DNA from 4 places in the Amphibacillus xylanus NBRC 15112 genome. Region 3 is predicted to be linked to each of the others. Evidence: riboswitches for the same ligand, from Rfam matches in the RefSeq annotation. Region 3 holds a riboswitch; each other region holds the start of a gene.
What was found. Region 3 has a riboswitch for S-adenosylmethionine ahead of AXY_RS04215 (methionine ABC transporter ATP-binding protein). Riboswitches for the same ligand answer to the same signal wherever they lie in the genome.

Region 1: linked by a shared signal. The riboswitch ahead of AXY_RS10575 (O-acetylhomoserine aminocarboxypropyltransferase/cysteine synthase family protein) and the one ahead of AXY_RS04215 (methionine ABC transporter ATP-binding protein) in region 3 are both predicted to bind S-adenosylmethionine.
Region 2: linked by a shared signal. The riboswitch ahead of AXY_RS11575 (methionine ABC transporter ATP-binding protein) and the one ahead of AXY_RS04215 (methionine ABC transporter ATP-binding protein) in region 3 are both predicted to bind S-adenosylmethionine.
Region 4: linked by a shared signal. The riboswitch ahead of AXY_RS10035 (methionine biosynthesis PLP-dependent protein) and the one ahead of AXY_RS04215 (methionine ABC transporter ATP-binding protein) in region 3 are both predicted to bind S-adenosylmethionine.

Annotation. Positions count from the first base shown of each region.
Region 1 covers NC_018704.1:2,193,227-2,199,340, reverse strand. The annotation lists gene AXY_RS10595 (DUF1700 domain-containing protein) at 1-11, shown strand, start outside; gene AXY_RS10590 (DUF4097 family beta strand repeat-containing protein) at 14-835, shown strand; gene AXY_RS10585 (YpmS family protein) at 884-1,510, opposite strand; gene AXY_RS10580 (GDSL-type esterase/lipase family protein) at 1,579-2,517, opposite strand; gene AXY_RS10575 (O-acetylhomoserine aminocarboxypropyltransferase/cysteine synthase family protein) at 2,655-4,334, opposite strand; SAM riboswitch class I at 4,424-4,525, opposite strand; gene AXY_RS10570 (Hsp20/alpha crystallin family protein) at 4,673-5,119, shown strand; gene cls (cardiolipin synthase) at 5,573-6,114, shown strand, end outside.
Region 2 covers NC_018704.1:2,434,495-2,440,608, reverse strand. The annotation lists gene AXY_RS11585 (glycosyl hydrolase 115 family protein) at 1-1,064, shown strand, start outside; gene AXY_RS11580 (MFS transporter) at 1,207-2,364, shown strand; SAM riboswitch class I at 2,501-2,611, shown strand; gene AXY_RS11575 (methionine ABC transporter ATP-binding protein) at 2,713-3,738, shown strand; gene AXY_RS11570 (methionine ABC transporter permease) at 3,728-4,390, shown strand; gene AXY_RS11565 (MetQ/NlpA family ABC transporter substrate-binding protein) at 4,419-5,291, shown strand; gene AXY_RS11560 (M20 family metallopeptidase) at 5,319-6,114, shown strand, end outside.
Region 3 covers NC_018704.1:843,340-849,453, reverse strand. The annotation lists gene sufC (Fe-S cluster assembly ATPase SufC) at 1-544, opposite strand, end outside; gene AXY_RS04225 (MetQ/NlpA family ABC transporter substrate-binding protein) at 867-1,682, opposite strand; gene AXY_RS04220 (methionine ABC transporter permease) at 1,712-2,377, opposite strand; gene AXY_RS04215 (methionine ABC transporter ATP-binding protein) at 2,379-3,395, opposite strand; SAM riboswitch class I at 3,488-3,600, opposite strand; gene AXY_RS04210 (TlpA family protein disulfide reductase) at 3,711-4,133, shown strand; gene gcvH (glycine cleavage system protein GcvH) at 4,600-4,983, opposite strand; gene AXY_RS04200 (arsenate reductase family protein) at 4,999-5,355, opposite strand; gene AXY_RS04195 (hypothetical protein) at 5,553-5,795, shown strand; gene AXY_RS04190 (spore coat protein) at 5,822-6,114, shown strand, end outside.
Region 4 covers NC_018704.1:2,070,906-2,077,019, reverse strand. The annotation lists gene AXY_RS10045 (sugar-transfer associated ATP-grasp domain-containing protein) at 1-906, shown strand, start outside; gene AXY_RS10040 (NAD/NADP-dependent octopine/nopaline dehydrogenase family protein) at 903-1,994, shown strand; SAM riboswitch class I at 3,048-3,157, shown strand; gene AXY_RS10035 (methionine biosynthesis PLP-dependent protein) at 3,233-4,330, shown strand; gene AXY_RS10030 (5-methyltetrahydropteroyltriglutamate--homocysteine S-methyltransferase) at 4,349-5,446, shown strand; gene AXY_RS10025 (2-hydroxymuconate tautomerase) at 5,534-5,722, shown strand; gene AXY_RS10020 (amidase) at 5,885-6,114, shown strand, end outside.

The DNA.
Region 1 (6,114 bases), 1.2 Mb from region 3:
GGGGGGAATAACGTTGAAAAAGTTCGCATTATTAGGTGCAATTTTATTAGTTATTGGTGTATTAGGTACGATTTTTAATTGGAATCATCTATTAGGAGAAACGAATATTAAAAGAATCGATGATTCAGTCACGGTCGAAGCAAGTGATCTTGAATTAATCGAGATAAACATCGATGTTGCCAATCTAAATCTGTATCAAATTGATGGTGATTCAATTCAAATTGATTATCGTGGAAGAAGTCATCGAAATGTTAAGGACATACTAACAGTTAATAACGACAATGATACGCTTTATGTTGAAGTAACTCATCGTTCTAGATGGTTTAATCTATCTTTTATCCCATTTTGGAACAAACATACAACGAAAATTGACATCGGTATACCAGCAGGATTTGACGGGATTATTGATACAAATGTAGATGTTGGAAAAATTAGTGTGGAAAATTTAAACTTAAAGCAATTTAATGCAGTGGTAAACGTGGGAAATATCGAAGGAAAGCGCGTCTTTGTTGAAGAAGGGACAGTTGAAGTAGATGTAGGGGAAATTAACTTAACTGATGTGAGTAGTCATTGGGATTTAGAAACGAATATTGGTGATATTAATCTTGAGTTACAGGAGTGGGAAGGCAGAATAGATGCAAGATCAAATATCGGTGAGTTAACGTTTCGATTGCCAAGTCACGTTGAATATTATTCACTTCATTTAGAAGCAGAGTTAGGGAAGGTTAGAGGGGTAGATAATCCAATCATTGGATATCGCTCTGCTACAGAAGCGGGCCCAAGCTTAAATGCATTTACTGACATAGGTGATATCGAGATTCATTGGCAACGATAGAACAAGTAAGTAAAAACAGCTAGTTGATCCTTTAAATTGAGGAATTAACTAGCTGTTTGACTGACTTGGATTATCTTTAGGAGCAATTGCGCCTGAACGAGGCACTTTAATAGAAAACGAAATATTTTCATCAGTTAAATCAAGCTCCTGAACACTAAAACGGAAATTACTCTGAATATCGATTTGTGTCACGGCAACATAAATTTGTTCATTTTTTGAATCAAAGTAAAGCCAATCTGGTGAATCAACTTGCTTATTGAAATAATGAAGAATTCGGTCTTTAGGAAGATTTAATAAGCCAAGAGACATTTCAGTGACTAATAAAACTAAGTCGCCATTTTTTTGGACAACTGGATCCATACGAATATTAATTGGAAGTGAAACACCAAAAGCAGAGAATGAACCAAACAGATGGAGATCTTGATCGATATGCACTGAAAATCGCGCAGAATCAGATTGCAAAACTTGGTCGAGATAATCATTTATTAATTGATTTAAATCTCCTTTTGTCGCTTGTACTTTAAATTCTGCTCCAGGTTCATCGATAACAACTGGATTTGGTAATGGATCAGACTTTGGTGGTGTTGTGAAGATAATGACTGCAAAAACCGTAATCGCCACAATATTGATTCCAAAAAGAATGAGAAAATACATTTGCCAATTTCTATTTTTCACATGATCACCTACTTTAGATAACATCTAACTTATAACGGTGAAAATGGATGAGAATGCTTATAATTTTTTTATTGAGGAGAAATTTGTTCATCCATCATCTCTTTTTTTTCTTGTGCTATAAGCTCGAATGTCGGAAGCATTTCTTCTAATACTCGGGCACCGATGAGTGAGTAGCCTGTCTCATTCGGATGGAAATTATCATTAGCTAATAAATTTACTCGATCGATTTGAAATAGGTCATGAATTGGAATAAAGTGTCCTTGCTCATAACTTTCAAATGTCACTTTGCCAATATTATTCCACTTGTTTAATATATCCTCGAGTGCCTCAACCTCATCAAAATAGCCTTCAAAAGGATTATAAAACCCGATTAGAAAAATTTCCACATCTTCATTGTATGATTGAATGAGCTCGAATAGTTCTATTAATCGAGATTGATAATGATCGATTTCTTCATCAAAAATCGCCTCATTTAAGCTTAAAATATTATCGCGAACAATTTTAATCATATCATTTGCACCGACAGTTAACAAAATAATATCTGCTCGCCGAATGGAACGTTGAACAGATGCTTCTTCTTTGATTCTATCAATGACTTGATTTGTTTTAAATCCTCTCTGACCAAAGTTATCAATTCTTACTCGATAATCCATAGCTGAAAGGCGACGCTTAACCGTTGACAAGTAGCCATCACGATTTGTTTCATCACCAACACCTTGAGTTAACGAATCACCAATAGCAGTAATATAATAGTCATTTTGGGTAAAGACATTTATCGTTTGCTCAACCGCTTCTTTAAGTGTTTGTGAAAGATCATTTGTTGCAGTTTGAACCTCTTCATCCATACTTTCCACTTGACTGATAACTTGATCAATAGGTTCTTGATCTGGCTCTGTAACAGTCGTTTGATTAAATTGATTCGGTCTTAAGAGAAGAAATAGAAATATGGCAAATAAGATAACTGTCATGCTTATCCAAAACAATTTAATTTTTCGTCGTCGCGTCATAGTTAACACCCATTCAGAAATAGTTAGATAATATTATTTATTCCCTTTAATGAAATAAATAAAACGATTCGGACGTACCCAATTTAATCTTGAAAAAAATGCACCGCTAACAATTAGCGGCGCAAGTTTATTTTTATTTAATCATGTTTAGGTGTGGCACGAATTTTCTTAGCTGCACCAAAAATACATTGATCTTCAACGTAAAATTGATCATTTGCTTCGGCTTGAGCTTTTAATTCAGTATAGTCATCTTTAGTTCTAAACCAGATCAGCTTCGCATCAGCTGGTAATTGGTCGATTGTACTTGGATTGGAGACAAACAATAGATCAATTGGATCTGTATTGTCAGCTAAGTCAGTTAATTTAAAGCCTAATTTCGTTAATTTTGCTAAACATTTATGCTGAGTCCGATCACCAGCAATGACTATATTCTTCGGTCTAATCCCACCATCTTCGCGAGCAAATGGTGATTCTAGTACCCAACGCACTGCATCATCTAGACTAAGTTTAATAGTAGGCTCTGTTCCCGTTGCTTTTGCAATTGCCTGATCTAGATCTGCAATAATATCGTCAATACTTTCTAAGCCAACTGATAAACGAATCAGTGATTCTGATACACCACTTGCTTTTAGCGCTTCTGCATCTAATTGCTGGTGAGTAGTTGATGCTGGATGAATAATTAGTGATTTTGCATCACCAACGTTAGCAACGTGAGAGAATAGTTTTATATGGTCAATGACTTTTCGACCGACCTCACGCCCACCCTTAACACCAAATGTAATAATTGATCCGAACGTATCAATTAAGTATTTCTTAGCTAATTCATGAGAAGGGTGTGATGCTAAGCCAGGGTAGTTTACCCATTCAACTTCAGGGTGATTCACTAAATAGCTTGCTACTTTTTCCGTATTTTCCGAATGACGCTTAATACGTAGGTTTAATGTTTCTAACCCTTGTAAGAAATAAAAAGCATTTTGAGGACTTAATGAAGGTCCGATATCACGTAATAATTGTACGCGTAATTTTAATGCGAAAGCAGCTGGACCGACATCAGTGCCAAAGCGGATACCGTGATACGTTTCATCTGGTTCAGTAAAGCCAGAAAAACGTCCTTGTGTCCAATCAAATCGACCACCATCGACAACAATTCCGCCTATTGAAGTCCCATGACCACCAATCCATTTTGTCGCAGAGTGAATGACGATATCTGCACCCCATTGAATTGGCTTCGCACCATATGGTGATGCAAAAGTATTATCAATAATTAACGGCACACCATGTTCATGGGCAATATCAGCGACCGCTTCAATATCAAACACATATAAAGATGGATTAGTAATTGTTTCAGCAAAAATCGCTTTTGTCTTATCAGTAATAGCCGCTCTAAAATTCTCAGGATCTGTACCATCAACAAAAACAACATTTATACCATACTTAGGTAGTGTCTCTTTGAATAAATTATAAGTTCCGCCATATAAATTACTATCAGCAATAATTTCATCACCAGTTCCTGCGAGGTTAAAAATCGCTAACGTAATCGCAGACATTCCTGAAGCAGTTGCTACAGCAGCCACACCATCTTCCAATATCGCAACACGCTGCTCAAATGCATCAATCGTTGGATTCATGATCCGCGTATAGATGTTGCCAGGCTCAGCTAGAGCGAATAAGTTTTGTGCATGCTCCGTATCTTTGAACACATAAGAAGTTGTTTGATAGATTGGAACTGCCCGTGATTGAGTTGTTGGGTCAACCTGTTGCCCCCCATGAATCAATTGCGTTTCTACACCGGTTGAACGAAACTGTTCTTTTGACATTTTTTAATCTCCTCCTTGAATGTGTATGTATAACTCTATTTACAAAAAAACCTCTTCTAAGTAAGAAGAGGTTGCGGTGTCTTAGCCTCGTCTTATCTGTCAGATTCATCATCTGTAGGATTTAGCACCTTTCTTACAAGTAGGTTGCTGGGCTTCGTAGGGCCTATTCCCTCCGCCACTCTCGATAAGAGCTATACATATTAGTATGGATTATAGTGGAGAATAAACTATTCGTCAAGTAATTAGTTTAAAAATTTAAACAATTTAGACAAATTGGTGAGAATAGCACAAAACTCTTATCAAACGCATAAATTATTGAAGGATAGGAGTTGAGGAAAATGGCAGAATATGAACAAGACTTTTTAAAAGCCGCTCGAGAGTGGGTCAGAAAAATGGATAGTCTATTCCAGCGCTATTCAGATGACAGCCTACTCGCATCGATCGATCAATTTTTTCAAAACAAACAAATACCAACTTATATTAAAAACACAGAAGATGAGTGGATCGTCACATATCAATTACCTGGTGTCACTAAAGACCGGATTAAAATGTTCATTCGAGACAACCGCTTAATTGTACAAGTAACTGAGGATGAGAGTCAGGAAATTAAAGACGATCAAAAAGATCTCTATCACTTTAAACAGTTTACTCGCTCAAGAGAAAGTATCATTCTTTTACCCGGTGCAATTATTCCTTCAACACTAAAAGCAGATTTCAGAAATGGCTTACTTAAAGTTAAAGCAAGAAAACAAAGAATTAATAAAAGAGATCTTTTACTAGATTAGCTTAAATCTCTCTGAATGATTTTGTACAACCGCTTTTGATTATGACTAGATTCATTAGTTTTGCTAAATATAATCAGAAGCGATTTTTTTAGCTTACAAATGTGAGTCAATTTCATAATACAAAAATCTAGTTAAGAACACGAACAATTACAAATGAAAATACAATATAATACGTAAATAAAGAAGCCTAATCAAGTGATTGGAACGGCAGGCGGCGACTCCAGCGGGAACAATCGTGTCCGAAGATCCAGTGATAAAAGCTTGAAAAGCTTTTATCAATTAGCTGAGGCCGATCCCGCGGAAAGCGTCCGCCTAGAGTGGAAATCACCGCGTCACCTGTAACCCAATTGTTCGTGTTTTATAGCCAATTAAGTCATTATGAAATTCATTCATGTATATTTGTGAACAATTATTGAGTTTTATGGTATATTTAGGACAAGGAAGGGGGTTTATATGTTGGGCTTTACTGAACTTATTATATTTTTAAACTTTCTTTTAGTCATTGCAATTGTTTTTCTTGAGCATAGAAATCCAACGTCAACATGGGCTTGGATTCTTGTTATTACATTTATCCCGATCTTTGGTTTTTTACTTTATTTAATTTTCGGACGCAAGCTGAGTCGTAAGCAACTATTTATTTGGGATAACAAAAGTAAATTAGGTGTAAAGAAAGCCGTAGCAAATCAACTAGAATTATTGGATGAAGGGAGTTTTCCTATTCCCGATCTTTATAAAGATAATATTGATTTATTCTACTTACACTTGCGCAATAATGATGCTATTTTAACTCATGAGAATAAGGTAGAGGTTTTTAATGACGGACAAGCAAAATTTGACCGACTTATAAAAGATTTAACTGAGGCAAAGGATCATATTCATATCCAATACTATATTTACCGAGATGACGCATTAGGTAAAAAAATTGCTGACGTATTAAAATTGAAGGCAAAGCAAGGTGTCTCAGTTCGATTTTTATATGATGATTTTGGCTCGAG
Region 2 (6,114 bases), 980 kb from region 3:
GGGATCAGGAGATTGTTGATGAATATCATACGATTGCTGATGGTAAATTCTACGGTATGGGGTTATCCGAGCATATTGGTTTTGTTCATTGGAATGAAGATGAGAATAAAAACCCTGTCCTATCCTATGTGTTACCGGTGAATAAACCAAGACTTCTTGTCTCAATTGATGGTACAGAACTAAGAAGTGAAGGTAGTCCATGGCATGTGAATACTTTGCCATTAGTCGACTTCTTAGAGCCAGATGTGAATCAAGCTTCGTTTACTATTTCAAGTGTGAGCGAGAAAAAAGCAGAGTATCATATTTCTACTGATCAGGATTGGTTATCATGCTCAGCAGCAAACGGCGTTTTAGATGGTAAAAATAAATTGTCAGAAACGATCCATGTATTTGTTGATCGAGATGGGTTAGCTGATCAAGCTGAAGGACGCATTACAGTTAAAACACCAGTTGGCAAAGTGACGATTGTCGTTCCTGTAGTTAATAACGATTTTACAAATTATCCAGATATGACATTTGTAGATACAAAAGGTTATATCTCAATAGAAGCAGAACACTTTGCTACTCAAAAGGCGACTGAAAATCTAGATGGTACGCTGAATCGTTTTGAAGTCCTAGATGGCTACGGTAAGACTTTATCAGCAATTAAAGCATTCCCGACAGATACACATTATCAAGTTGGTAAAGATGCACCATTTGTTGAGTATCATTTTGTTACACAGGAAGCGGGTGTATATGAGCTTGAATTTTATTTACAGCCATCCAACCCTGTAACGCGAGAGGGTACAATGTATGCTGGTATTCAAGTCAACGAAAATGATGTTGATGTAATCAATGTCCTTCCTGATGGTTATCATGTAGATGGACCACACTGGGGAATAGATGTGATCAATAATATTCGTACAACTAAAACAAAAATAACTTGTGAGCAAGGCTTAAATAAATTACGAATTTATGCAGTAAGCCCTGGCTTTGCGTTAGAAAAAATTGTCATTTACCCGGATGGTAAAAAGTTAGCTAATAGCTACTTAGGTCCGAATGAAACGTATTATGTTGGTAGATAAAATAAATAGTATTACGAAATACCCAAAAGCAAAATAGCTTGCTTTTGGGTATTTTTTTATCTCTTCTGTTCTAGTTTTTTTGGAAAAACCATATAGATAGGTTAGCTAGATTAAATAATTTTATAGAAAAGGGATAATGAAAATGATCTATATAATTTTCGCTTTATTGTTTGTTTCAGTATTTGAAGTCTTTGCACATAGCTCAATTATCAGTTCGTTTATGGTTGTCTTGGGCGGGTCTGATATGATGCTAATTATTTTATTTGTTGTGTATTTAATGGCGGTAATGATCGGAGCCATTCTTTCTGGTTATTTGATTGATCAAGTAGGTGCAAAATTCATTTCAATCATTGGGTTGTTCGCAGTATCTGGGATATTAGTTGTTTATCTATTTGTTCATTCACCGGGTCAATTGTTAACGATTAGATTTGTCCATGGCTTATTTAGTGGGTTTTTATTTACTAGTATACTTGTTCAATTATCAACAATTGAGACATCAGTAGTTAAAGGTAGTTTTATAAAATATTCAGCTTGTATCATATGTCTGGCTTCATTTCTTGGATCAAGTTTTGGTGTTATTATGAGCAAACATTTTGTTGTTGAATCTGTATTTTACTCAATCAGTTTGTTAATATTTGCGCTCGGTGTTGTTAGTATTTTTATAATAAAAGAACCTGAAGTAGCGCAACGAATATTAAGCTTCTCAAAATACCTTAAGGCGACATTTGTCTTAGTCAATCAATCAGTAATGGGCTATAGCTATTCTGCTGCGCTATTATTGATGTTTACTCAAGGCACATTGCACTACCTACTACCACAAAAAATAGCTACATTAGGAGAATCATCTAGCTTAACGGTGTATTTGCTCACTGTTTTTATTCTAGTTAGTAGTATTGTATTACTCCTACCAACTAAAAAACTCTTTGAGCGTTTTTCAACAGAGATCATCATAATCTTTGGAATGCTAATATTGTCTTTATGTCTATTCATGATTAGTTTTATTAATTTAGTTCCCATTCTGTATATATTAATGACCATGTACGGGTTTGGATTTGCTTGTGTATTATTACCGATTTTACAAGGTGTTGTAGAGGGTCCTTCAGACGTTAATCGAGGCATTGGCTTTGGATTATTAATTTGTTTTATGGCATTTGGTGTGTTGGCAGGGCCATTTGTTACAGGCGTTTTTCCGACTATTTCACTATCATTTTTAATTGGTGGATTTATTTTAGCGCTCTGTTCAGCTTATTATGGATTCTCGATTAAACTAAATCAAATAAACTCAATGATTAACAACTAATCCCAGGCGAATCAATTTTTATAGAATTTAGTTTATTAACTTAATAATAAAAATTTTCAAAAAACGGTTGACAATTAAAAAGTTCGCTATATAATTGGATTTACAACTTTTAATAAAAAACTAAATAGTTTGTTTTTTCTTATCCAGAGAGATGGAGGGACTAGGCCCAATGATATCTCGGCAACAGATTCATTTATGAAAACTGTGCCAATTCCTACAAGTGCGATATGCATTTGAAAGATGAGAAAGAGCGGTTTCTAATTTTCGGATAGAATCCTTTCTTTTCATCTTTTGAAAAGGAAGGATTTTTTGTTTTTGCAAAAGTTTTCTATGTGGGGGGAATGGTTCGTGATTAAGTTCAGTGATGTATCCAAAACGTTTACGATTGGAAAAAGGCAGGTTCATGCTGTTCAAGATGTGTCACTCGAGGTGAGTGAAGGTGATATTTTTGGCATTATTGGCTTTAGTGGTGCTGGAAAAAGTACATTATTACGGCTTGTTAATCAGTTAGAGCGACCGACAAAGGGCTCGGTTTTTATCAGGGATATAGATATTAGTAAGCTATCGGCCAAACAATTGCGGAAGCAGCGGAGCCAAATCGGGATGATTTTTCAAAACTTTAATTTATTAACATCACGTAATGTTGCTGGAAATATTGCTTATCCACTTAAAGTAGCCGGCTATAACAAACATGAGATTAAAGAACGAGTTACTGAATTACTTGAATTCGTTGGATTATCTGATAAAGCCAAGGACTATCCTGAACAGTTGTCAGGAGGTCAAAAACAACGAGTAGGCATTGCAAGAGCACTTGCTTCGTCTCCTGAGATTTTGATTTGTGATGAAGCAACCTCAGCTTTAGATCCAGAAACAACGCAGGATATCTTGAGGTTGCTAAAGAAGGTGAATCGTGAACTAGGCGTAACCATTTTATTAATCACTCACGAAATGCATGTAATTCAATCTATTTGTAATAAAGTTGCGGTAATGGAAAGTGGTCGAGTGATTGAGTCAGGTCCGGTCTTTGATGTTTTTACAAATCCGAAGCATACGACTACACGTCGCTTTATTCAATCGGTACAAAAAGATTTACCTTCAGATACGATTTTACAAGAGTGGCAGAGAAATAATGGCGGCAAATTATATCGTGTTATCTTCAAGGGTTCATCTACTGTTGATCCATTACTATCAACGATTACAAAGAAATACAACGTAGATTTTAATATTATTTATGGCTCAGTCCAGGAATTACAGGAGCAGCTTTTTGGCAATATGATAATTTCTCTTATTGGGGATGAAGGTAATAAGCAAAAGGTTCTAACTGAATTATCGAATCTAGTTGAAGTGAGGGAGGTTGATATTAATGAACGTTGATTGGATAACTTTTTGGCCGAGAGTCGTTGAAGCAACAGGTGAAACGATCTTCATGGTTGCGAGTACACTGTTCTTCGGTACAATTTTAGGCTTAACGATTGGGTTATTGTTATATGTTTCAAGAGATAATCATCTGCTTGAAAACAAGTTTGTCTTCAATCTATTAAACTTTGTTATTAATTTAATTCGCCCAATTCCATTTATTATATTTTTAGTTGCAATTTCACCAATTACGCGTCAAGTCATTGGCACAACGATTGGTACGGTTGCTGCGATTTTCCCAATGACGATTGTGGCGAGCTTTTCGATTGCTCGAGTTGTTGAAAATAACCTTGTCAATATTGATCCAGGTGTCATTGAAGCAGCTCAGGCTATGGGGGCAGGTCCATTGAGAATCATTTGTACTGTGCTAATCCCAGAAGCGCTTGGTCCACTGATCCTTGGCTTAACATTTATGACAATTAGTTTAATCGACTTTTCAGCAATTGCAGGAACAGTTGGAGGGGGTGGTTTGGGACATCTGGCAATGACTTACGGCTATCAACGGTTCGATACAAGTGTGATGGCGGTGACGGTGTTAATATTAATCGTTCTTGTTCAAAGTGCTCAGTGGGTTGGTAACACAATTTCTAGAAAGATCATGAGAAAGTAATTTTTGAAAATAAGGGAGAGATCTAATTATGAAAAAGTTTAAGAGTTTATTAGTTTTACTTGTCGTCTTGTTTCTAGTCGCGTGTGATTCAACAAGTGGTAAGACTGCAACAGCAGATGATCCTGTACTTGTCAAAATTGGAGTGAACGGTTCAGACGGTAAGCAGTGGCCAATTTTAAAAGAAAAAGCTGCAAAAGAAGGCATTGAAATCGAGTTAGTTGAGTTCACCGATTATACAATTCCAAACAATGCACTTGCTGAAGGTGAAGTTGATTTAAATGCTTTCCAACACTTTTCCTTCTTAGCACAGTACGTTAATGAAAGTGGCAATGACCTTTATCCGATTGGTTCAACAGTTTTTGCACCGTTAGGTCTTTATTCAGAAAAAATAACAAATATCAGTGAATTAAAAGCAGGCGACAAAATTGCAATTCCAGATGACCCATCGAACCAAGCACGAGCATTGCGATTATTAGAGAGCGCTGGTTTGATTACACTTGCAGATGATTTTGGTCTGTTTGGTGATCCAAGCAAGGTAATAGATAACCCACTAAATCTTGAAATTATCCCAATGGTAGCACAGCAAACACCGCGCGTTTTACCAGATGTCGCTGGATCTATTATCAACAACGGAATTGCCGGTCAGGCTGGTTTTGATCCTGCGAATGACCCAATTTACAGAGAATCAGGTGAGGATGAGAGTGTCTATCCATACATCAATTTGATTGCAGCTCGAACAGAAGATAAAGATAACGAAGTCTATAAAAAGATTGTTGAATTGTATCAAGAACCAGATATTGCAGCAGCCATTGCTGAAGATACAAATCACGGGTCGTTTATTATTGAGTTATCCGATGAGGAAATTGAACAGTTATTTGAGGAGTTAAAGCAAGGGAATTAAATTAAAAATTCATAGGGGGAATTTATAATGACAATTAGTAAAACTGTAGAACAGAGGCTATTTGAGTCAATTGAAGAAAACCGAGAGTTATACATTAAAACAAGTCATCAAATTCATGAAAAACCTGAAATCGGCAATCAGGAGTACTTTGCTTCTGACCTTCATAGTTTTAATTTGAAAAAGTTTGGTTTTCAAGTTGAGCAGGGTGTCGCAGGACACGAAACGGCATTTTATGCAGTTAAGGATAGTAAAAAGCCTGGCCCTACTATTGCATATCTTGCAGAGTACGATGCATTACCTGGTCTTGGTCATGCATGTGGTCATAATATAATTGGAACAACAAGTATCGCTGCTGCAGTTGCGTTAGGTGAAGAGATTGAAAAGACAGGCGGCCGTGTTGTTGTTCTAGGTACACCAGCTGAAGAGGGGGGCCCTAATGGTAGTGCGAAGGGTAGTTTTGCAGATCAAGGCTTCCTAGAGGATGTTGATGTTGCTTTAATGCTACATCCAGGTGGTAAAACAAGCTTAACACCTGAATCATTAGCTGTTGACCCACTCGACTTTAAATTTTATGGTAAGCCAGCACACGCCTCTGGTGCACCACATTTAGGTGTCAATGCATTAGATGGTGTGATTCAATTATTTAATGGTATAAACGCCTTACGACAACAACTACCTAGTGATGTTCGGATTCATGGAATCATTACGCATGGCGGAGATGCACCGAATATTATCCCTGAGTTTGCATCGGCACGATTTTATATTCGTGCGGAATCATGGAAGAAGACCGAAGAAACATCTGAAAAGGTGCGTGCAGTTGCAA
Region 3 (6,114 bases):
CGTCAATGTCAAGTCCAGAGTCAATTTCATCTAAGATACCGATCTTCGGCTTAAGTAGCATTAATTGAAGAATCTCATTTCGTTTTTTCTCTCCACCTGAGAAACCTTCATTTAAATAACGCTGTGCCATATTCTTGTCAATATCTAAGAAATCCATAACACGGTCCATCTCTTTAATGAACTTCATTAATGGAATTTCATTACCTTCTTCACGGTGTGCATTAATCGCTGATCGTAAAAACTCAGATGTTGTTACACCACTAATTTCACTTGGATATTGCATTCCTAAAAATAAGCCAGCTTTTGCTCGCTCATCAACTTCCATTTCTAAAACGTCTTCGCCATCCATTAAGATTGAACCTTTAGTTACTTCATAATTAGGGTGCCCCATTATCGCGGATGCTAGCGTTGACTTACCCGTTCCGTTCGGTCCCATAATCGCATGGAACTCGCCACCTTTAACTGTTAAGTTAACCCCTTTTAAGATTTCTTTACCGTCAATTTCTACATGAAGATCTTTGATCTCTAAAGTTGATCCCGCCATCAGCTATACCTCCAAAAAAATAATTTTTATTTAAAGAATAGTAAATTATACCATTCCTAGTTTATTCTCATTACAATCTTATACTATTTAAAATCTAATATCAAGATTAACAACCGAGAGTAAACACATTTCCACACTGATTAGTATAGAAAGTTTTGTGTAACTATCTTAACACAATATCGAATCAAAGGCGAAGTGAATTGAGCAAAAATTGAAAAAACAACATTTTACCATGTAAAAAAGCCCCTTTATAATGACTAAAGGGGCTTAAAATTAACTCATGTTATTCTCAATCACGCCAGTTAATTGAGCACACGTACTTTTAGTTACCTCCAACTGGAATGATTTCTCCACCGTATTGTTGATTAATAAATTCAACTACAACGTCAGATTGTAAAATTTCAATCAGTTTCAGTAGTTTTTCATCATCTTTATCTTCTGTACGTACAGCAACAATGTTTACATATTGCGAATCGTCTCCTTCAAAGAATAATGCATCCTTTTCTGGAGATAAACCTGCTTCAATCGCATAGTTAGCGTTGATCGCCACTAATTTGTCTGTTTCATTCTCATATGCTTCAACTAATAATTCAGCATTTACATCTGGCGAAAACGTTAAATTATATGGATTATCGACAATATCATTAATTTCAGCTATCGTTTTATCGATATCATCCGCGAGTGTAATAAAACCATTTGCTTCAAATAATGATAAGATACGGCCATGGTCAGGGATATTACGACTAATAATGATTTCAGTACCTGGTTCAATTTGATCAATACTTGTAATCTCTTTTGAATAAATACCTAATGGTTCAATATGAACACCACCAAGATTGACAATATCATAATTATTCTCAGCAATTGATTTTTCTAAAAATGGTATATGTTGAAAGAAGTTTGCATCAAGTTCTCCACGTGCTAAATCTTCATTTGGTAGTGCGTAATCTGTGTAAGTTTCAATCACAAGCTCAATACCTTCTTCAGCCAATAGATCAGAGATTTCTTCTAATATTTCCCCGTGTGGCACACTAGTCGCCCCTACTTTTATTACATTTTCATCAGAACTTGAATCCCCACATGCTGCTAGAAACAAACTTGCAATAATTAAAACAATACCCAACAATCTCTTTTTCATTATTATCTCCCCTTATTGTTTTTTTTATATTAACGCTTATCAATTTTCTTCGTGATAAAATCACCAATAAATTGAAAAACGAAAACGATAACGATAATTAAAACAGTACAAACAAAGACAATATCAAAATCACGTCTTGTGAAGCCAAAGTAATAGGCATAGTCACCTAATCCTCCAGCTCCGATCATTCCTGCTACTGCGGTATAGCCAACGATAGCAATTGTCGTTACGGTAATACCAGATACAAGCGCAGGCATTGACTCCTTGATCAGAACCTTCCAAATAATTGTTGAAACTTTTGCTCCCATCGATTCAGCGGCCTCAATTACACCTTTATCTACTTCTCGTAAAGCAATCTCAACCAATCGGGCATAAAATGGAGCAGCACCGATAATCAATGCAGGTAAAGCTGCATTAGTTCCTCTGAAAGTTCCGAATAATAGCATTGTAAATGGAAATAGTAAGAAAATTAAAATAGCAAAAGGAATCGCTCGAAAAACATTCACTACAGTAGCTACTATTAAGTTAATGTATTTATTTTCCCAAAGTCCATCCGGTGATGTAAGGTATAGAACTAATCCTAATATTAGACCTAATACTAATGTGCCAAGCATCGACACTAATGTCATGTATAGTGTTTCACCAGTTGCTTCAATTAAATCTAGCCATTCAACATTTGGAAACAAATTAGTCATGTCAAATCACCTCCACTTTAACAGTGGTTGATTGAATATACTTAATCGCTGATTCAATCCATTCATCACGACCAGTTATATGAACATACAGTGATCCATAAGGACCGGCTTGTGTCTGCTTAATATTACCATGTAATATATTTAGCTCCACATCAAACTTTTTAGCTACTTGACTAATTAACGATTGATTTGTTGTCTCGCCAATAAACTGTAGCTTCAAGAGTTTTCCTGTTGAAACAGTTTGAAGCAAAGTTTCTTCAGTGACCTCTTCATCAGGTTTACCCATCACTTGTTCAACAAATCGTTTTGTAACTTGATGTTGTGGATTTGAAAACAAGTCGAGTACGGCCCCTTGTTCGACAATTCGACCATTTTCCATGACCGCTACGTTATGACAAATCTTTTGAATGACATCCATTTCATGTGTAATGAGAATAATCGTCAATCCTAATTTTTCATTTATATCCACTAATAACGATAATATAGAATCTGTTGTTTCTGGATCCAAAGCTGAAGTAGCCTCATCACAAAGTAAGATCTTCGGACGATTTGCCAAAGCACGAGCAATACCCACTCTTTGCTTTTGACCACCACTTAATTGTGAGGGATAAGCATCTTCTCTCCCTATTAATCCGACTAAGTTAATCAGTTCATCAACTCTTTTTTCACGTTCAGCTTTTTCAATACCGGCAATCTCTAATGGAAATGCAATATTCTCACGAACTGTCCGTGACCAAAGTAAATTAAAATGTTGAAAAATCATCCCAATATCTTGTCGTCTTAATCGTAGTTCCTTTTTGGATAATTTCGTAATATCCTCATCATCAATAATAATTGATCCACTTGTTGGCTCCTCAAGTCGATTTATCAAACGGACAAATGTACTTTTCCCTGCCCCACTATAGCCGATAACACCAAAAATTTCTCCCGGCTTAATCGATAAATTAATCTTGTCAACTGCATGTATCTCACTTTTACCTAAGGAAAATCGTTTTGTTAGTTGACTTATTTTAATCATTTGACTCCCCATCCTTTAAAATGACGAAATAAAAACGCCTTTCTGTTTATGAAAGAACAGAAAGACGTATTTTTATATCTAGTCTCTATGCTCTCTCATCTATCAAAGCTTTTTGCTTTGCAGGAATTGGCACCATTTTAAACAAACATTGTTTAACGGTTGCCGGGTTTCATCGGGCCAGTCCCTCCACCACTCTAAATAAGAGAATATTATATTTAATTAACTGATATCATAGCATTTGATCTTTATAGTGTCAATTGTTTTTTTGAAAATTGCTAATACATGTTATACTATAAAAAAAATAGAATTGGATGAATGATTTTGAAAGCACCTATATTTCAATTACCTTATTTAGACGATCAGAGTGAGATTTTTAACTTAGAGGATCATCTTGGAAATATCATTGTTCTAACATTTTGGACTTCGTGGTGTCCAGAGTGTAGTGTTGATTTAATGTTAAAGGAAAAACTTTATCAAGCAAGCGATAAGAATATCGTAAAATTCCTTACGATAAATGTTTCTGGCAGAGAACGTAGCACCATCGCTGGTCTCAAATATTTCCGTGAATATTTAACACAACCAACATTAATTGATCGAGGAGTTGAAACATACCGTACATATAATTGTCATGGCGTACCTACAACAGTAATCATCAATCCAAAAGGTGAATTGATTAAGCAAATAACAGGACAAGTAGATCTGATTGAGTTAATCGATACGATTCGTCCGTTTATCTAGACAAGTCATTTTAAAAATCGATTCATAATCCTACTAGACAATGTGTAAGATACCCATAAGTTTAATGGTAGGATGAGTAATAATAACAGAACATCTGTCACAATCGACCATGGCACAAACTCGATGTTAATCAACCATCTAACTAAAATAAACAGAATAAAAAATATTATAACTGTTAAGATGAGTTTTATAATAAGTTGCCTATTCCTCAACTTAATCACTCCTATCAATTATTTACTAAGTAGACGCAGTTAACTTGCAAAATATTCTGGAAAGCCCACTGATACAATAAGGCAATCTTTCTAAATTGAGATTTATTGACTTAATCTTAGCACTTTTATAATTTTTTACCAACCGGTCTAATTCTATAAAATCACGCAAAAAAATCAACACTAGCCGGTTAAACTTGATTAAGTAAGTCTCCTAATCCAAGTTTAAGCTAGTGTCACCTTTAATTTGACTCATTTTAGGCTTGATCTAAAAGCTTTTCATACTGCTCAGCTGTTAACAACTGCTCTAGCTCTTTTTCATCAGTCGCCTTAGCTACAATTAACCAACCATTCTCATATGGTGATTCATTAACTAATTCTGGCTGATCTTCTAGCTCTTCATTTACTTCCGTTACAACTAATGAGATTGGTGCATAGAGCTCAGATACTGTTTTAACAGACTCTACACTCCCAAATGTGTCTGTTGCAGATAGTTGATCAGCAACTTCAGGTAATTCAACAAATACAATATCCCCAAGCTCATCTTGCGCATGCTCAGTAATTCCTATTCGAAAGCTGTCGCCTTCTTGCTTAACCCACACATGTTCATCTGAATATTTTAAATTACTTGGAACACTCATGAAAATCCTCCTTTATTATTTCCAAACTTGTTCGTATTCTTCTATCTTAAATCCTAATGTAACATGATTACCATCAAATGCAAGTGGACGTTTAATCAACATGCCATCAGAGGCTAAGATTTGAATTTGCTCTTCTTCTGTCATAGCTGGCAATTTATCTTTAAGTTGCATTTCTCGATACTTAATGCCACTCGTATTAAAGAACCGTTTAATTGGCAACTCACTTATTTTAATGATCTTAGTTAATTGCTCGGCAGTTGGCGTCTTTTCCACAATATTAAGATCCCGATATTCTACATTATTTTCATCTAACCATTTCTTTGCATTACGACATGTACTGCACTTTGGATAACAATAAAACTCAAGCAACATATTCACTCCTTAGTTATCAACTAATATGTATAGTATAAGTTGGATAGCTCGTTTTTGCTAGTAAACTGCTTATTGACTAATATGTGAACAAAAATATAAATTACTCGCTAACGAATGAGCTATTTCATTGGTGTTGCATATTGTTTTAAGGATTTAGCCATATTACCAGTATCATTACTTTTAAGGAGGATATATTTATGCAACAAATGAATCAACAAGCGAATGGCTCAATGCCTCAACCACCAACAATGATAAGTAGTAAGGATTTCTTATACCTTACTGATATGATGTCATGGAATTTAAACGTCGTAAAAAAAGCTCATGCATTGGCTGAGAAATGTCAAATACCTGAAATTAAGCAAGCAATTGAACAAACTGAAAAAATGCATCAAAAACATTATAATCAGTTACTCAACTTCACTAAAAGTCAAACGAACTAACAGAACACTATATGGAGGTATTAGCAATGCAACCAAGTAAAGTCCAGAATCCTGAAACACAAATAGAAAAAACACCGAATCTGAATGATCGCGATATACTTAATGATTTACTTGCAACAGAAAAATATATGACTGACGGATACTCGACAGCATTGAACGAAGCGAGTAACCAAGCGTTATACGATAATATTTTGCAAATATTTACCGAAACACAAAACCAGCACCGACATCTTTTTAATTTAATGTTTAAACATGGTTGGTATAGCTTGGATCGTGCTGAACAACAACAAATTAACCAAGCTGTAAATCAATTTACTGA
Region 4 (6,114 bases), 1.2 Mb from region 3:
GGTCATTATGATCCGCGCTACATACCGGAAGATTTATATTGGACAAAAATATATCCAGCAATGAATCGGATTAATTTTCGTCAGGCTTATACTGACAAGGCTTATTACCCACACTTATTCCCTGAATTAAGGCAACCACGAATGATTTTGAAAAATAGTAATGGTTGTTTTTTTGATGAATTAGGGAACATGATTGATCGTTCTCATGCGATTTCGATTCTGAAGGCGGAGAAGAGTTTTGTCGTAAAACCAGCTATTCACAGTGGTGAAGGTGTAGACATCTACTTTTATGACCGGGATCAGCATGGGATTATCGATTATCAGAGACTACTTGATGAGTATCGTTCTGATTTTGTTGTTCAAGAGGTAGTTAAGCAGCATCATGTATTGTCATCGATTCATGAGCATTCACTTAATACAATTCGAGTTATTTCCTTTTTATTTAATCAAGAAGTTCATATTTCTTCTGCGATTTTACGAATGGGTGTTGGGGGATCGCGGTTAGATAATGTGTCTTCAGGAGGGCTGGCATGTCCAATCCAACCTGATGGTAGACTTCAAGAAAAGGCGTTAAATCGTGCTTCAGAGTGGGTGACAGAGCATCCTGGTGGTGTAAGATTTGCTGATGTTGTCGTACCTAGCTATGATCGCGTGCTTGAACTGGTTAGACAAACACACCAGAAGCTGCCTCATTTTAGAGTAATAGGTTGGGATTTTGCTATTGATGAGGATGGTGTACCAGTTTTTATTGAGTATAATGGTGGGCCGTCATTGAATCAAGTCAGCTGTGGACCGTTATTTGGTGAGCTGACTGAAAGCATATTAGATACAATTTTCTTAAATCAAGATGAGTTTAATCATCAACAAATAAATCAAATTGATCATGAAGAAAGGTTGATAATATGAAAATCTCAGTTTTAGGTGCCGGTAATGGCGGTACAGCAGTAGCTGCTCAATTAAGTTTATATGGTCATGATGTGTCGTTAATTAAAACATCAAATGCGATGCATGATCAGAATTTTAATTATTTAATAGAAAATGGCGGGCGCGTAGATCTAGTTGAGAATGATAAGGTAGAAACCGCAAAAATTAATCGAGTGACAAGAGATATCTCAGAAATTAGTGACAGTGAAGTTGTCATTATTTATATTCAAACAAACTATCACGAAGATTTAATAAAGCGAATTAAACCACATTTGCGTGATGGCCAGATTCTCTTAATTAACCCTGGTTATTTATCAACGGCTTACGTGTTAAAGCATTGTGGTGATATTGATTTATTAATCTGTGAAGCTCAGAGTTCATTTATTGATTGTCGAATCTCTGAACCAGGAACTGTTAAGGTTGGTTTCCGTAATGTCCGTAACCCACTAGGAATCTATCCAGCGAGCCGAACTGAGGAAGCGAAGAAAACTTTAAATAAATTAGGTTTCCCATTTGCCTACGTGCCTTCAGTCATCGAGGCAGCGTTGCATAATCCTAACTTGATTGTCCATACAGTTGGCGCAATCATGAGTATTCCTAGAATTGAAAAGACAAATGGAGACTATTGCATGTACCATGAAGTTTTCACACCTAGCGTATGGAATATACTCGAAGCACTTGATGCTGAGAAAATGGATGTTATGGAAAAGCTGGGCTCCGAGAGACTTTCTTACGTTGAGGCATGTAAGTATCGTAATACGTTGGACGATAGCCGCGATGCAAAAGAAGTTTTCTTCTGGTATGCTGCAATGCCAACTCGCGCTAAAGGCCCTGTTGTCGTTGATTCACGATATATTTCCGAAGACGTACCACAAGGCTTAGTTTTATTAGAAACGATCGCAGCAAAAGTCGATGTCGCAACACCAATTTGTACATCATTGATTAACATGGCATCAGCCGCTTTAGGTCGCGATTTACGTGAAGAAGGCCGAACAATCGAGCGCCTCGGCGAAGATATTGTTGAAAAAATAATTGCCGATCGAGAAGCACATCAACTAGAGCGAGTTTAGGAGAATTTTCGCTCTGCATGTGCTGACACCCTGTCATATGATGGGGTGTTTTTTGTTGTTAGCCCGGAAACAGCTATAATTTTTGCCGGAAAAGGGCTAATTGTTAACGTTTAGTTGTGAAAATTGCTCAAAAGTTGAAGATAAGTGGTTAATCGTAAACCTTTTGTGTTAAAACTCGCTCAAAGGTTGAAGATAATGCGTAAATCGTAAACGTTTAGTCGTAAAATCCGATCAAAGATTAAAGATTAGTGGTTAATCGTAAACGTTTGGTGTTAAATCACGCTTAAATGTTAAAGATAAGTCCGAATCGTTAACGTTTTGCGGTAAAACTTGCTCAAAGATTAAAGATAGAGCGTTAATCATTAACGTTTGGTGTTAAAAACCGATCAAAGGTTGAAGATAATGCTCTAATCGTTAACGTTTGGTGTTAAAACTTGTTCAAAGGTTGAAGATAATGCGTTAATCATTAACGTTTAGTCGTAAAATCTGCTAAAAGATTAAAGATTAGTGGTTAATCGTAAACGTTTGGTGTTAAATCACTCTCAAATGTTAAAGATAAGTCCGAATCGTAAATGTTTTGCGGTAAAGCTTGCTCAAAGATTAAAGATAGAGCGTTAATCATTAACGTTTGGTGTTAAAACTCGCTCAAAGGTTGAAGATAAAGCGTAAATCGTTAACGTTTAGTCGTAAAATCTGTTCAAAGGTTGAAGATAAGTCGCAAATCATTAACGTTTGTGCAAAAAACTTAATCAATCGTTAAAGATTCCACACCCCCACTCCATTTGCCGCTAACACAAAAGATGTGATTAGAAAATATATTTTCGGTAATACTGTTTAACATGGTAGATCATCCTTTCTATTAGTTAATCCTGTAACTATCAAGAGGATGTTCTACCTGTTTTTTAATTATACTTCTTCTTACACAAAATATTGTGTATCATCAACTTTTTCAGAAAATTAAAAAAACATCTTGATATTTTAAAGAAATTAGCTTAAGCTATTACATAAGTCAATTGCATCATTTAGAAGCGAGCTAAAATTGTATACTTTTATTTCTTATCCAGAGAGACTGAGGGATTGGCCCAGTGACGTCTCAGCAACCACCTTGTGTAGAGCAAGGAACGGTGCTAATTCCAAATAGGCAACTGCCTAGAAGATAAGAAGAATGCCTTTTTTTAGTTAAAGACTTTCTTCTTATAGAGAGTCTTTTTTATTTTGATAAAAGGAGGTGAAAAGTGGTGTTAAATCAGGAAACAATTTTGACACAATTGGGTAATCGGATTGATGAGGTAACAGGGGCGGTGAGTGCGCCAATCCATTTATCGACTGCATACCATCACAGGACGTTAGGTGAATCGACTGGTTTTGATTATACGAGAACAAAAAATCCGACGCGCCAGATTTTAGAGGATGGCATTGCTTTGCTAGAGGGTGGGGTAGCTGGTTTTGCCACGAGTTCTGGAATGGCGGCAATTGAGCTTGTGCTTGCTTTATTCAAAGTGGGTGATCAAGTGATCGGATCTGATCAGCTATATGGCGGGACGTATCGACTGCTTGAACATTGGCAAAACCAAGGGAAACTAAATGTGAGTTATGTAGACTTTGAACATTTGAGTGAGGTAGAAGCGGAGATTACTAGCGAGACGAAAGCAATTTTTATTGAAACGCCGACGAACCCGTTATTAACTGAAATTGATCTTGAAGCTGTAGCTGAGCTTACGCGCAAGCATAATCTTCTATTGATTGTTGATAATACGTTTTACACACCATATTTACAACAGCCTTTAAAGCTTGGCGCAGATATTGTTGTGCATAGTGCGACGAAATATTTGGCAGGACATAACGATGTTTTAGCTGGATTGGTTGTTGCAAAATCGCCTAAACTAGCTGAGCAACTTGCAGATTTACACAATAATATTGGTGCAACATTGTCACCATTTGATGCGTGGCTAGTCATTAGGGGGATGAAAACTTTAGCATTACGTTTAAAACAACAGGAGAAAAATGCAAAAGCGCTCGTTCAATTTTTAGCGGAACATCCATGTGTTGCTGAGGTCTTTTATCCGGGGAAAGGTGGGATGATCTCCTTCCAATTGAAAAACGGGAAATGGGTTAAACAATTTTTACAAGAATTAAAGTTAATTAGTTTTGCTGAAAGTTTGGGTGGGGTGGAAAGCTTTATAACGTATCCGGCCACACAGACGCACGCGGATATACCTGAACAAAAAAGGATTGAGTTAGGAATTGATGATCGATTGCTTCGATTTTCAGTAGGGATTGAAGCAGTTGAGGATTTAAAGACAGATATAACGAGAAGTTTTTCTAAATTAAACTAAGAAAGTGAGCGATGGGAAATGACGATTCAAGCACCATTTTATGCAGATCATGTTGGGAGTTTATTAAGACCTGAACGATTAAAGCAGGCACGTAAAGATTATAAAACAGGAAAAATTAGCTTAGCAGATTTAAAGCAGGTCGAGCTAGAGGAAGTGACGCATGTTGTTGAAAAGCAGATTGAGATTGGTTTAGAGGTTGTGACAGACGGGGAGTTCCGTCGTGATTGGTGGCATCTTGATTTTCTAGAAAATTTAATTGGGATCGAGGGGTATGTGCCTGACAGAGGTTATTCCTTTAAGGGTGTTGAGACTGAGGCGTATCACGTTAGAAATATAGGGAAAATTTCATTTAATCCTGAGCATCCATTTATTAATGATTTTATTGAATTGAACAAAATTGTCGCTGGACGTGCGGTAGTTAAACAAACGATTCCAAGTCCTAACCAATTGTTTAGGGAGGAGATTTTTAACTCAGAGATTTACCCAGACTATGAAGCGTATGCTGTTGATATCATTCAGGCGTACCGTGATGCGATTAAGGCATTTTATGATGCGGGGGTTCGTTATTTACAATTAGATGATGTCAACTTTGCTGTATTGGCATCACCTGAGATTGATTTTGATAGTGGACCATATAAGCGAGAGTACTTAATTGAATTAGCTGTTCGAGTCGTGAACGAGATTTTAGCAGATAAGCCAGAGGACTTAAAAGTGACAACCCATATTTGTCGTGGCAACTATCAATCGACCTACGCTTTCACAGGTAGCTATGAATATATTGCACCGACGGTTTTTGCTAATGAAAAGGTTGATGGCTTTTTCTTAGAATATGATGATGAGCGTTCTGGCGGGTTTGAGCCGCTTAAGCATATTCCGCATGGAGGCGCTAAGGTGGTGCTTGGCTTGATTACATCGAAGCGGGGTGAACTTGAGGACGTTGATGAAGTGAAAGCGAGAATTAAGGAAGCGGCAAAATATGTGCCGTTAGAGCAACTATGCCTAAGCCCGCAATGTGGTTTTGCTTCGACACATCATGGTAACTTACTTACTGAACAGGACCAGTGGAATAAGCTTGAGCATGTCGTTAAGATTGCTAAAGAAGTTTGGGGTAAATAAGCTACAGTTAGGTGAATGGATGATTTTTCTTCGCAGGTAGTGTACACTAACGGTAAATTATTTTTTGAAAAAAGGAAGTGGACTATCATGCCATATGTCACGATAAAAATGTTAGCAGGTCGCACAGAAGAGCAAAAACGTGCCTGCGTTGAAAAAGTAACTGATGCAATAGTCGAAACAACCGGTGCATCACGAGATAAAGTCGTTGTCTTTTTAGAAGATATGAAAAAGTCTGAGTATGCAGTCGGTGGCGTGCTACTTAGTGACGAAGAATAGTTTGATCATAAAAAGCCAGATCTAGTATGATGCTGATAAAGCGGGATACGGGAGAAGGCTTTTTTTATAAAAAATTATTCACCCACAGTCATCAACTTTGAATTTTTCTATTATCTGTAATTCTGCTATACTGTAATAAATATAACTGAGGGGGCAATCATAATGGATTTAAAGACTTACCTATCACTAGATGCAGTTGGATTAGCTGAGTTGGTTCGCAAAAAAGAAGTCTCACCAAGAGATTTAGCAGATCTTGCATTTGAAAGAATGGAAGAAGTGAACCCTAAGCTTAATGCGGTGGCCCGGACGCGCAAGAAGCGTGCTTACATAGAGATTGATAATTTAACAGATAATGATCAGCCATTTTTCGGTGTGCCGATGTTTTTAAAAGA